2 regions of the Companilactobacillus sp. genome follow, and region 2 is predicted to be linked to the other one. Evidence: a T-box and tRNA genes for the amino acid it is inferred to sense, from the RefSeq annotation. Region 2 holds a T-box; the other holds one or more tRNA genes.

Region 1 (6,924 bases), 560 kb from region 2:
GGCATACATTTGTGGGTTTCCAGAAACGCCACCGCGGAGTAAAGAAACATAATCTTCGAGCGATTCTTTATAAGAAGGATACTTCTTAAAATCTGATTGAATCGAATAAAGACTGCCGGAACCATCGTCTTCTTGAGTTGGCATGTTCACAGCAGTGCCCTTATATGCACCCTTGATACCAAACAAGTTATAGTTAGGTGCACTAGCTAAACCACTAGTTCCCCAACCACTCTCGATCATGGCTTGAGCAATCATCACGGATGCATATAAGTCATTATTGCCAGCTAATTTGCGAGCAGAATTACCAATATAGTCAATGAAATTTTGGTCGCCAACACCACGAGGAGTTAGCATCCCCACGCCGGTGTTAGTGGCCGCAACAGCATCAGCATTGTTGGTATTGCTTTGATCATTATTATTTGAATTATCATATGTATCGGCAAATGCTTGATGTGTTGCCAATGCATTACTAGTTTGTGCAGCTACCCCACTGAAAAATAAACCTGCACCTAAGATGGTGACATTCTTTTTCAGGTTGGCGTTTGCTTGTTTTTTCGAATTTGAACGATAGAGTTTGTTCTCTTCAGCTTTGCGCTGACTACGTGAAATTGTCATATAAACAACACCCCTTTAATACTCATGAAACTATTATATTTCTTAAACAATTTTTAAACAATAGAGAGGGAAAAATAAATGAAAAGTTCTAAATTTCTGACTACCACAAATATTATTTTGATAATAATATTTATATTATGGTCCTGGGCTGTAACAACTCAGGCTAATTTTATCCATGGGTTCGACAAGTTCTTTATTGCCATGATCTATCAAAACCACACTGCTACTCCATTGTTGGTTTTTCGGACTCTGACTGAAGTCGGCGGAACTTTCTGGACAGTAATAATTACGCTAGTAATTTTGATTATTTTGTCGTATTTCAAATATTATTATGCAGCAATATTTTTAGCCGCAAATAAATTGGTCGTCGTCATTATCAACACAATAATAAAAGACTTAATCAGACGCCCTCGTCCCAGCCACCATCATTATATGTATGAAGGAAGCTTTAGTTACCCTAGTGGACACAGTTCATCTGCATTAAGCCTTTATATTCCGTTATTAATAATTTGTTTCTTTATATTTAAAAAAATTGGTTCTAGAGTATTGATCACGACTTTGGGTATCTTACTGATAATTATCATTGGATACAGTCGTGTCTACCTCGGAGTGCATTATCCAAGCGATATCGTTGGCGGATACTTGCTAGCAGGAAGCGTACTAACTTCAACAGTAATTTTATTTAGAGCCAAGAATATCTTTGTTCTTGATTTCAAAGGCATTCAAAAGCAAAGCGATAACTAACAACACTGCACCGGCAACATAAATATTGTGCAGACCAGAGAAAAGAATCTCTCTCATCTTTGGCAATAACTCAGTTGGCAATTGACTGGCGGTTTGAGGATCAATTAATTTGTTCATCATATCGACAGTTATTTTTTTGTTCTGAGCAGCACCATTAGCTAACGCAGTGTTCAAGATGATTCCATCTACTGAAACCATCAAGGACATACCAATAGTTCTTAATAAGGTATTAAAACTGGTGGCCACACCCACATTCTCTGAAGGCACGACTGTTTGTGCAGTTACTGTAGTCGTCGTGATAGTTAAACCAAAACCGCATCCGGCAATTGCTGCCAACATTAAGAAGTACCAGAATGGCGTTCCCACATGCGCTAGCAGTAAGAATACGTTAGCTGTTGCTAAAAAGATCAAACTAATGTAAATCACACGATTTGGAGCAAACTTTTTCAATAAACTTCCAGCCCAGAATGATCCAAAGATCCAAACGATTGAACTAGGAGTAACAGCAAATCCACCCATTGATGGGCTCAATCCTAAGATTCCTTGCATCCAAGTTGGGATATAAGCTTCAAATCCAATCAAGAAACCGCTGACTAACAATGCGATAACATTTTGGATCACAAAAGTTTTGTTTGAGAACAGGTGCAACGGCAATATTGGGTCGCTGACTTTTCTCTCAAAATGAATGAAGATGAAAATCGAAATTACCGAAACTGCTACCAAGCCAATCGGCAACAATGGAGAACCGGTCCCGATATATTGCAATGCCAACATGATTGGTAACAAAACTAAGATCAGCAACATAGTTCCGACATAATCAATTTTAACTTTATGTCCTTGTTCGCGTTTTTCTTTAAAGAAGATCCAAATCAGCAGCATTGTGATGATACCGACTGGCAAGTTGATCAAGAATACCCAATGCCAGCTTAATTGTTCAACGATGAATCCACCTAAAAGTGGTGCGATAACAGCTGCAATTCCCCAGGCTGAACCATTTAGACCTAAGATCTTGGCTCTTTTTTCAAGTGGATAAATGTCGGCGATAATAGTAAATGTTAGTGGCTGAATGGCACCAGATCCCAATCCTTGGACTACCCGGGCCAAAATCAAAGTCAGCATTGAATTAGACATGCTGCACAGAACTGAACCCACGACGAATAATCCTAAACCGAATAAAAAGACTGGTTTTCGACCGACAACGTCTGATAATTTCCCATAAATTGGCGTTGATACAGCTGTCATTAATAAATAAATTGAAAATACCCAATTCATTAAACTTACGCCGTGCAAACTTCCAATGATAGTTGGCATAGCAGTTGATACGATTGTTCCCTCAATTGCGGTCATAAATGTTGCGATAAATACCGCAATCGTCACAATTACAACATGTGACTGTGTTTGTTTCTCGTTCATATTTCCCCCATAAAAAAAGACGTCCTTTAAAGTATAAACTTTAAAGAACGCCTCTGTACTCGTTGATTAGTCCTTAACTTTTGATAAAAATTCTTTAATAGAATCAACTTTATCTAATTGTTCCCAAGGCAAATCAATATCTGTACGTCCAAAGTGGCCATAAGCCGCTGTTTGTTTGTAGATAGGTCTTTGTAGATCTAACATTTGAATGATACCAAGTGGTCTAAGATCAAAGTTCTTATTGACGCAAGCAACAATTTGCTCTTCGCTATAATCACTAGTACCAAATGTATCAACGTGAATTGATACTGGACGTGCTACACCAATTGCATAAGCAATTTGAATTTCGACCTTTTTAGCAATACCTGCTGCAACCAAGTTCTTGGCAATATATCTAGCGGCATAACTAGCTGAACGGTCAACTTTAGTAGCATCTTTACCAGAAAAAGCACCGCCACCATGACGTGCAAATCCGCCATAAGTATCAACGATAACCTTTCTACCAGTAAGTCCTGAATCTCCTTCTGGTCCACCAATTACGAAACGACCAGTTGGATTGATCAAATACTTCGTTTTATCATCAATCATGTTTGATGGAACTACTGCATCAATAACATATTTCTTGATATCTTTTTGAATCTGATCAAGTGTTGCTTCTTCTTTGTGCTGTGTACTTAAAACGATCGTGTCGATACGAACTGGTTTGTCGTTTTCGTCGTATTCAACAGTAACTTGAGATTTAGCATCAGGCATTAAATAATCAAGCGTTCCGTCTTTACGTACTTCAGCGGTTTTACGCATAAGTTTATGTGCTAAAGAGATTGGCAATGGCATGTATTCTTTAGTTTCGTCTGTGGCAAAACCAAATACGAAACCTTGATCACCAGCACCAATTTGATCCAATGGATCAGCATCTTTAGCTGATTCTCTTTTTTCAAGGGCATCATCTACACCTTGTGCGATATCGGGAGATTGTTCGTCTAGAGCTACTAGAACTGCACAACTTCCACCGTCGAAACCTGGATTTGAACCATCGTATCCAATTTCTTTAATTGTGTTACGAACAACGCTTTGGATGTCTACGTAAGCTGTTGTTGAAATTTCACCAACTACGAGTACCAAACCAGTTGTTACGGTTGTCTCACAGGCAACACGCGCATTCTTATCTTGCTCAAGCAAGGCATCAAGGATTGCGTCACTAATTTGATCAGCAATTTTATCTGGATGTCCTTCTGAAACAGATTCGGATGTAAATAAGTAATTCTTTGACATTATAAATTTTCCACCTTTCGGTTACAGGGCCTCTCCTTTGTTAAACAAAAAAGGATCCCATCAGGAACCTTTTACTAGATTACCACAAAAAATGATTTTTTCATAAAAAGATTGAATTGAAATTTGTCGTACAGTCAATTAGTATAAATTCATATGTAAAGGAGCTACACATGGATCACACAAGAGTCAAAAATTTGATCAAGTCATTGATCGAACTAGTTAGTTTTCACGTTTTCGCGGTCGCATTCGTGTTAATTCATCATCTGCCTAATAACTCGATCAACTATTATTTATTAGCACTAGTAGCGATGGTTGCACTATATAAGGAATTCATGCTTCCGCTAAAGCCAAATATATTATTTAGTATCACCTATTCGGTGATCTACATTTTAATTTGTGCAATTGGATTCAAGTCGATGAATATTTTCGTCATGATCTTGATATTTGCCCAAATCGCCTTTTTATTCTCAACTCGTTACATTCCGCAAAAATATTCAATGCTGACTACTTTGATCAACGATTTTATCGTTCCAAGTTTTGTCTCGATTGCAATATTCTTCTACTATTCACACTTTATCTCAATAAATTTTGTAGTTCCGCTGCTGTTGATCAACATCACTGCAGTCATGATCACTTACTTCGATGGCGAAATGAACTCAGCCATTCAGATCATTGCAATCGCAATTGCTACCGTAGTCCTATTCTTCTTAGGATATATCAACTTGCTGGCAACCATTGCGGTTATCGCTTTTACTTTGATAATGGTCTTACTAAAAGTATTCAATAAATTTTCAACGACCGACGTTATCTATCGATTCATTGGAAATATCATGCTAATAATTTAAATTAAATTCTTCCAGACAATTAGTATTGAACTAATGTCTGGATTTTTTTACACAAATTTTACAAAAAATTGACTCAAAATTTTCATTACGGTGTTAATCTAAATTTGAAAATAAATCAACTTGGGAGATATTCAAATGACAATAGTTATCAGAAGTGGCTTAATTTTACTAGCAATACTGATCACAGCATTTTACGCATTTTCTTTGATCAATTGCGATCAAGTAAACGCGGTTCAGTTATCTCCAACTAATGAACAGATTTCTAAAGACAATCTTTTCGAGACAGAAAAAAAGCTAGGAACCATCATCGATGATTTCTAGCTTGTCTATTTAGTGGAGGATACAGGGATCGAACCTGTGACCTCCTGCTTGTAAGGCAGATGCTCTCCCAGCTGAGCTAATCCTCCAAATAGTGACCCCTACGGGATTTGAACCCATGTTACCGCCGTGAAAGGGCGGTGTCTTAACCACTTGACCAAGGGGTCATTTGCTTTCTTTCGTAAGCACAAAGAGTATTATATATTAAGTATGAGAACCAACGCAAGTAATTTTTGCTAAATATCTAAACTTTTTTCGAGGTACCTATTTTGACTGACTTAATTACTACCACAAACGACTTTTTTCAAACTGGTTCAACAATTCAAATTGCCAAAGAAATGTTGGGACATAAGCTAACCTATCATTCAGAGCAAGGATTATTGTCAGGAATAATCGTTGAGACCGAAGCTTATTTGGGACCAGATGATATGGCCGCCCACAGTTATGGTGGCAGACACTCAGAAGCTAATGACCCACTTTACCAACAAGGTGGCACAATTTATATTTATTCGATTCACAGCTGGTTGGATATGGATATCAGCATCCAAAAAAAAGGACTGCCCAACGGCGTCCTTATTCGTGGCATCGAACCAATCGACGGTAAAGATATCATGGATCTGAATCGAAAGAAAACTGACTTTGACACTACTAACGGCCCTGCAAAATGGATCCGAGCATTTGGAATTATGGATAAGGAGCTTTCCGGGACAATGCTCAATAGTGCCAATTTCCAGTTTGAATTAAAAAAGTCCAAAACACCTGCAAATATATTGGAAACTCCAAGAATTGGAGTGCCCAATAAAGGCGAATGGACTGATAAAAAGATGCGTTTCATTGTTGATGGAAATCCTTACGTTTCCAAAATGTATAAACGTGATATGAATTTAGAAACCTATGGTTGGAAATAATCACAGATTATCGCTTCTAGCACGCAATGCGTAAAGAATCGTGACAGTATCGACAACCTCTTGAAGCATGGCACCGATGATTGTTGGAATTAAACCAAAACCAGCAATCAGCATCAAGATGATACAGATCAAAATACCTATTAAAACAGCTTGCTTAGCAACTTTTAAGGTATCGTCAGATATCTTGGCAACTTCAGCAACTTTACCGAGATCATCTTTTAAAACTACCGCATCAGCCGATTCACTAGCGGCATTGGCACCTTTGTAGCCCATAGCAATACCGACATCGGCTAATGCCAAGGCAGGTGCGTCGTTAACGCCATCTCCTACCATGACAGCAGGATGATACTCTTTAGGCAAGGTTTGAATAATTTTAACTTTGTCAGCAGGCAAACTTGATGGATATGCTTTAGTTATACCCACTTCGGAGGCAACCTTTTCAGTTGTCTCTTTTTTGTCGCCTGTAATCATTAAGATGTTGTTGAATCCATATGTTTTGAGACGTGCAATCGTTTCTTTAGCTTCAGGACGAATCTCATCGACCAGACTATAAACGCCGGCAAACCGCTCGTCAATTGAAACATAAACTGATGATCCTTCGACTTTTTCAACTGGATATTTAGTAACGAATTCAGGGTTACCAACTTTGACGTAATGACCATCAATAACCCCAACGATACCTTCAGCGGTAATTTCCTTTACGTCATCCACATCTTTCATTTCAATTTGTTGAGCTAAAGCGTAGTCAACAATTGCTTCAGCCATGACGTGGCTTGAATTTTGTTCAATCGAAGCTGCATACTGATAGA
Region 2 (6,924 bases):
CTATTCGTGATGATACGATCTTGGTGTCGGTAATGGCCGTTAACAATGAGATCGGTTCGATCGAACCAATCAAAGAAATTGCTCGAGTTTTAGACGATTATCCAAGTATTAGTTTGCATGTCGATGGCACTCAAGCAATCGGCAAGGGTATCGATGATCAATTTATCGATCCACGCGTCGACTTTTATACTTTCTCTGGACATAAATTCCATGCACCTAGAGGGATTGGATTTATCTACATGAAAGAAGGTAAACAGCTCGAACCTTTGATGGCCGGTGGCGGTCAAGAAAAAGGCCAACGCAGCGGTACGGAAAATACTCCAGCAATTGCTGCCATGGCAAGGGCTTTACGTTTATTAAAGGAAAATGAAGCTGCTAAGTCTGCTGAAATGTTGAAATTAAAGACTATGTTGATCGAACATTTACAAACGCTCGACAACGTCCATGTGTTTTCAAAATTAGCACCCGATTTTGCTCCTCACATTATTTGCTTTACTATCGATGGAGTTCGTGGAGAGACAACTGTTCATACTTTTGAAGACCGAGATATTTATATTTCTACCACAAGTGCTTGTTCTTCGAAAAAAGGCTTAGAATCAGGCACCTTAAAGGCTATGAATACTCGTGAAAGTATCGCAACAAGTGCAATTCGTGTTAGTTTGGACGAGAACAATACAGAACAAGAAATGAAAGAATTCATCAAAAATTTAGACGAGATCCATGACCATTTTCAAATTTTAAACTAGGAGAAACATATGCAATATACTGAAATTATGGTTCGCTATGGCGAACTATCGACAAAGGGAAAGAACCGCAAGAATTTCATTGGCCGCTTGCACGGAAACGTAACTAAAGTGTTAAAGGATTTTCCTGACCTTAAATTACAACCACATCGCGATCGTCTCCATATCAAATTAAATGGAACCGATGCTCAACCAATTATGGAAAAACTTAAACGAGTTTTTGGTATCCAAACTTTTTCATTGAGTGTCAAGGTTTCAAAAGATTTTGAAGATGTGAAGAAAAAAGCCATCGAAATGATGCATGAAGCATATCAACCTGGCGATAGTTTCAAAGTTGCCACGAAGCGTTCTGATCATTCATATCCACTTGACACTAATCAGATCAACTTACAACTTGGGGATGCTATTTGCGAGGAATTTCCTGATATTCCTGTTGAGATGAAACGTCCAGATATTAAGATTTCGGTTGAAGTTCGCCAAGATGGAATCTATTTATCATACTTGACGGTTAAAGGTGCCGGTGGTCTTCCAGTTGGTACAGCAGGTAAAGCTATGTTGATGCTATCTGGTGGGATCGACTCACCGGTTGCTGGTTATTTAGCTATGAAGCGTGGCGTGGACATTGAGATGGTCCATTTCTTTAGTCCACCATATACTTCTGAACAAGCTTTGAATAAGGCTAAAGAGCTAACTAGTAAATTGACCGTTTACGGTGGCAATATCAAATTTATCGAAGTACCTTTTGCCGAGATTCAAGAAACTATCAAGGCCTCAGTTCCTGAAGGATATTTGATGACGATTCAACGTCGATTCATGCTGAGATTAACTGACATGCTCCGTGAAAAAGAAGGCGGGTTAGCAATTTTCAATGGTGAAGCTGTTGGACAAGTGGCTTCGCAAACGTTGGAAAGTATGGCTGCAATCAATGATGTCACGACAACGCCAATTTTACGTCCAGTAGCAACGATGGATAAAACTGAGATCATTAAACTCGCCGAAGATATCGATACCTTCAACTTATCGATCCAACCATTTGAAGATTGCTGTACAGTTTTTGCTCCACCAGCACCAAAGACTCGTCCCGGCATCGAAAAGACACGCGAATTTGAAAGCGTCCTAGATATTGACGGTTTGATCAAGCGTGCCATGGATGGCGTTAAGATCACTACGATCGAACACGGCGACCACTTTATGGAACAAGACCAAAAGCAAATCAATGATTTACTATAGAAATTGTTTGACGATTTAACAAAAATGTTTTAATATCAATTCAACAGCTTTGAACAGGAGTGTCATTAGAATAAATTTCAGAAAGAGCAATATTTGCTGAGAGTTGCTTAATTTTGAATATTGACTGTTACCTGCGAGCTATCATATGATCGGGCCATCCGTTATCTGTAAGTGAAGGGTAAATATTACCCTTAATTTAGGTGGCACCGCGAGCATTCGTCCTATTCGGACGGGTGCTCTTTTTTTATTTAAAAATGGAGGACAATATGAGAGAAATCGATATGGATACAAAATATAATCCAACCGAAGTTGAAAAAGGCCGTTATCAAACTTGGCTTGATCAAGGCGTTTTCAAACCTTCTGGCGACAAGAAAGCAAAGCCTTATTCAATCGTTATCCCACCACCAAATGTTACTGGTAAGTTGCATTTAGGTCATGCTTGGGACACAACGATTCAAGATACTTTGATCAGATACAAGCGTATGCAAGGATACGATACTTTGTATCTTCCAGGAATGGATCACGCTGGTATTGCTACACAAGCTAAGGTTGAAGCTAAATTACGCGAACAAGGAATTTCTAGATACGATCTAGGTCGTGAGAAGTTCGTTCAAGAAGTTTGGAAATGGAAAGATGAATTCGCAGGGATCATTAAATCTCAATGGGGTAAATTAGGACTTTCATTAGACTATTCTCGTGAACGCTTCACACTTGATGAGGGACTTTCTAAAGCGGTTCGCAAAGTCTTCGTTAAGCTTTACAACGAAGGTTTGATCTATCGTGGCGAATACATCATCAACTGGGATCCTCAACTTCAAACTGCTTTATCAGATATTGAAGTTATCCATAAGGATGATCAAGGTGCTTTTTATCACGTTAAGTATCCATATGCTGATGGTTCTGGCTTTATTGAAATTGCAACAACACGTCCTGAAACAATGTTTGGGGATGTTGCCGTAGCCGTTGCTCCAGACGATGAACGTTATAAAGACGTAGTTGGTAAAGAAGTTATCGTTCCTCTAGTTGACCGTAAGATTCCGATCATTACTGATCATTACGTTGATAAAGACTTTGGAACTGGTATGGTTAAGATTACGCCAGCCCATGACCCTAACGACTTTTTAGTTGGTAACCGTCATGACTTGAAACGTATCAATACCATGAATCCTGATGGAACAATGAATGAAAATGCTGGTAAATACAAGGACATGGATCGTTTCGATGCACGTAAGGCAATCGTTAAAGACTTACAGGATCAGGGCTATATGATCAACATTGAACCATATGTTCACAGTGTTGGACATTCAGAACGTTCTGGCGTTCAAGTTGAACCAAGACTTTCAACGCAATGGTTCGTTAAGATGAAGCCACTTGCCGAAGCTGCGTTGAAGAACCAAGAAGGCGACAACAAGGTAAACTTTGTTCCTGAAAGATTTGAAGGCACATTCACTCAATGGATGGATAACGTTCATGATTGGGTTATTTCTAGACAATTATGGTGGGGTCACAGAATTCCAGCTTGGTATAACAAAAAGACCGGCGAAACATACGTTGGCGAAGAAGCACCTAAAGATATTGAAAACTGGGATCAGGAATCAGATGTTCTTGATACATGGTTCTCAAGTGCTTTATGGCCATTTTCAACAATGGGTTGGCCTGATGAAGACGCAGCTGACTACAAACGTTATTTCCCAACAAATACTTTAGTTACTGGATATGACATTATTTTCTTCTGGGTTTCAAGAATGATTTTCCAAAGTTTGAAATTCACTGGAAAACGTCCATTTGACCACGTTGTGATTCATGGCTTGATTCGTGATGAACAAGGTAGAAAAATGAGTAAGTCATTGGGTAATGGTATTGACCCAATGGATGTTATCGATAAGTATGGTGCCGATGCACTTCGTTGGTTCTTAATGGTTGGATCGACTCCTGGTCAGGATACACGTTTTAGCTATGACAAGATGGATGGTGCTTGGAACTTTATCAATAAGATCTGGAATGCTTCTCGTTTCGTTATCATGAACTTGGACGACGATACGCCAGCAATGGATGATCTTTCAAAAGTAACTAGTTATGATTTATCTGACAAGTGGATCCTAGCCAAATTAAATACAACAGTTAACGAGGTCACTCGTTTGTTGGACAAATTTGAATTTGGCGAAGCAGGCAGAAATCTTTATAACTTTATTTGGAACGATTTCTGTGACTGGTACATCGAAATGAGTAAAGCTACATTAACTGGTGACGATGAAGCTGCTAAAACTCAAAAGAAGATGATCTTGACTTATGTTCTTGATCAAACATTGAGATTGATGCACCCAATCATGCCATTTGTTACTGAAAAAATTTGGTTATCAATGCCACACAATGGCGAATCAATTTCGTTAGCTAAATATCCTGAAAATCATGATGAATTTAAGGACGATTCAGCTGTAGAACAAATGGAAGTCATGATCGAATTGATCAAATCTGTTAGAAAGATTCGCCTTGAAGCTAATGCACCATTATCAAGTGCAATTGACATCTTCATCAAGCCTCAAACTGATGAGATCAAAGAAATCCTTTTGAACAATCAAGAATACATCGACCGATTTGCTCATCCAAAGGAACTTAAGATAGAAACAGATCTTCAAGCACCTGAATTAGCAATGACTGCCGTAACTAATGGGACAGAAGTGTATATTCCATTAGCTGAGTTGATTGATTTGGACGAAGAGATTGCTCGTCAAAATGAAGAGATGGAGAAAATGGATAAAGAAATTTCTCGAATTGAAAAGAAACTTTCAAACGAGAACTTTGTCAATAAGGCTCCTGAAAAAGTCGTTGATGAACAAAAAGCTAAATTAGCTGATTATCAAAGTCGTCAAGACAAGATCAGCCAAAGAATCGCTCAACTTAAAAAGAATAAGTAACGATGAAAAATAAAACATCTAGCCATTTGACTAGATGTTTTTTTGTAAAGGACAGTATTATGATTGAAACTTATGAACAAGCAGTTAATTATATTCATTCATTGCCCAGGATGCACAAACGAAATGATCTGACCGATATCAAGAATGCTCTAAAGAAGCTTGGCAATCCGCAAAATGATTATCCGACCGTCCATGTCACTGGAACTAACGGAAAGGGTTCAACTGTCAATTACTTAGCCAATCTGCTTGAAAAAACCAATCGTCGCGTAGGAATGTTTACTTCGCCTTTTGTTATTAAATTCAATGAAAGAATTCAGATCAATCATCAAATGATCAGCGACCAGGAGATTGTTAAGTTGGTCAATGAGATCATTGAAAAGACTCAAGGGATCAACTTGATCGAATTTGAATTTGTGACCGTAATGGGATTTTTGTATTTCCGTGGAAAAGTCGACATTGCTATTATTGAGGTAGGCATAGGTGCTGAACACGACAAGACAAATGTTATTACGCCAATTCTTTCTATTATTACTTCAATTGGATTAGATCACGAAAAAATAATTGGTCCAACCATTCAAGATATCGCAATTGAAAAATCTGGAATCATAAAACCGCAAGTACCGGTGGTATGCGGGACGTTGCCCGATTCCGTGAAATTGATCATTCAAGACAAGGCTGAAAAAGAAAAAAGTGGTCTATTCGAACTAGGAGAAGATTTTTTTGTAAAAGGCTTTCAAACCAAAGATTATAGAAATCAATTTACATATTGGGAAAAATTAGTTACAATTCAAGACATTCAGGTTTTCGGATTTGAAAAAACAGACGCTGCAAATGCAGCAATTGCAATCAAAGCTTTTATCTTAATTGAGCAAATGGCACAAACCCAGTTATCTAGCCGGTTTGTCGTCCAAAATATCGATGATCATCAGTTGCTAGGAAGAGAACAAATCGTTCAAAATCATCCACTTGTATTAATGGATGGAGCACATAATATCGATGCAGTTGCTAATTTAATAAATTCTTTAAATGCAAACTGGCCTAAAAAAGATACAATTGTCTTATATACAGGGATGAAGGACAAGGATAGAGCCGATATCTTAAAGATCATCGCTCCAAAAGTTCAATCGGTATATGTATCAAATCTTTTATTATCAAGGGCTGCCAAAAAAGAAGATTATGATTTGTCCGAATTTAACAATATCGAATTTGTGAGTGACTACCACGCCAAAATTGATCAAATAATTTCGACAATGACTGATCATCAAATTTTTCTAATAACTGGATCATTTTATTTGATTTCGGAGTTAGAAAGTCATTTTAAATCGTAATTTATTACATGATGATAAATATACGAGAGAAATTACAAAAATATGGTACGGATTCATTAACGACTCAAGAGCTGATTGCCGTGATCTTAGGCACAGGGATCAAAGACTGTGACATTACTAAGCTCTCCGCGCAAGTGCTGATCGAGTCAGATAATTTAAGACAATTGAATTTCGATTCATTGCTGAAGCAAAAGGGCGTGGGTAATGCTCAAGCCTGTAAGCTTTTGGCAGCAGTAGAACTAGGTGCAAGAAAGATAGAAAGAGACGTTCTGCCCAAAGAACAGATTTCATTGTCAAAACTGGGAAAACATCTCATCAACAAAATTGGCAACTCACCACAGGAGAAATTAATAGCAGTATATTTGGATAATGGGTTTCATGTGATCAAAGAGCAGGTAGTTTTTATGGGTACAGTTGATTCAGCGACCGTTCATCCACGCGATATTTTACGCGTGGGATTAAAGCTTGGTGCTCCGCAGTTGATCATCTGCCACAATCATCCCGGAGGAAGTCTAGTAGCTTCGCCGGAGGACCGCAGATTTTCGCAAAGATTGAAGGAATGCTGTGAATTAGTCGGCATAAATTTAGTTGATCATATCATTGTGACTCGTCAAGAATTTTTGAGCTTCAAAGCTCAAGATTTAATTTGATGTTCAACCGTTCTGTTACTTTAAATTGACACGTTATATGATATAATTTTGGTTAGTG

Evidence for each region. A T-box is a leader RNA that pairs with one kind of tRNA and senses whether it is charged. The one in region 2 lies ahead of LKF16_RS02925 (valine--tRNA ligase), so its partner is inferred to be a tRNA-Val.
Region 1: it has a tRNA-Val gene. The T-box ahead of LKF16_RS02925 (valine--tRNA ligase) is inferred to sense a tRNA for this amino acid. The anticodon was not compared.

The regions. Positions count from the first base shown of each region.
Region 1 is NZ_JAKVLR010000001.1:17,929-24,852, reverse strand. It holds gene LKF16_RS00130 (glucosaminidase domain-containing protein) at 1-615, opposite strand, end outside; gene LKF16_RS00125 (phosphatase PAP2 family protein) at 694-1,359, shown strand; gene LKF16_RS00120 (MDR family MFS transporter) at 1,294-2,772, opposite strand; gene metK (methionine adenosyltransferase) at 2,839-4,044, opposite strand; SMK box riboswitch at 4,042-4,124, opposite strand; gene LKF16_RS00110 (hypothetical protein) at 4,215-4,889, shown strand; gene LKF16_RS00105 (hypothetical protein) at 5,025-5,210, shown strand; tRNA gene LKF16_RS00100 (tRNA-Val) at 5,224-5,296, opposite strand; tRNA gene LKF16_RS00095 (tRNA-Glu) at 5,303-5,374, opposite strand; gene LKF16_RS00090 (DNA-3-methyladenine glycosylase) at 5,477-6,115, shown strand; gene LKF16_RS00085 (heavy metal translocating P-type ATPase) at 6,116-6,924, opposite strand, start outside.
Region 2 is NZ_JAKVLR010000001.1:575,005-581,928, reverse strand. It holds gene LKF16_RS02935 (cysteine desulfurase family protein) at 1-746, shown strand, start outside; gene thiI (tRNA uracil 4-sulfurtransferase ThiI) at 756-1,973, shown strand; T-box leader at 2,014-2,200, shown strand; gene LKF16_RS02925 (valine--tRNA ligase) at 2,240-4,888, shown strand; gene LKF16_RS02920 (bifunctional folylpolyglutamate synthase/dihydrofolate synthase) at 4,948-6,216, shown strand; gene radC (RadC family protein) at 6,225-6,866, shown strand.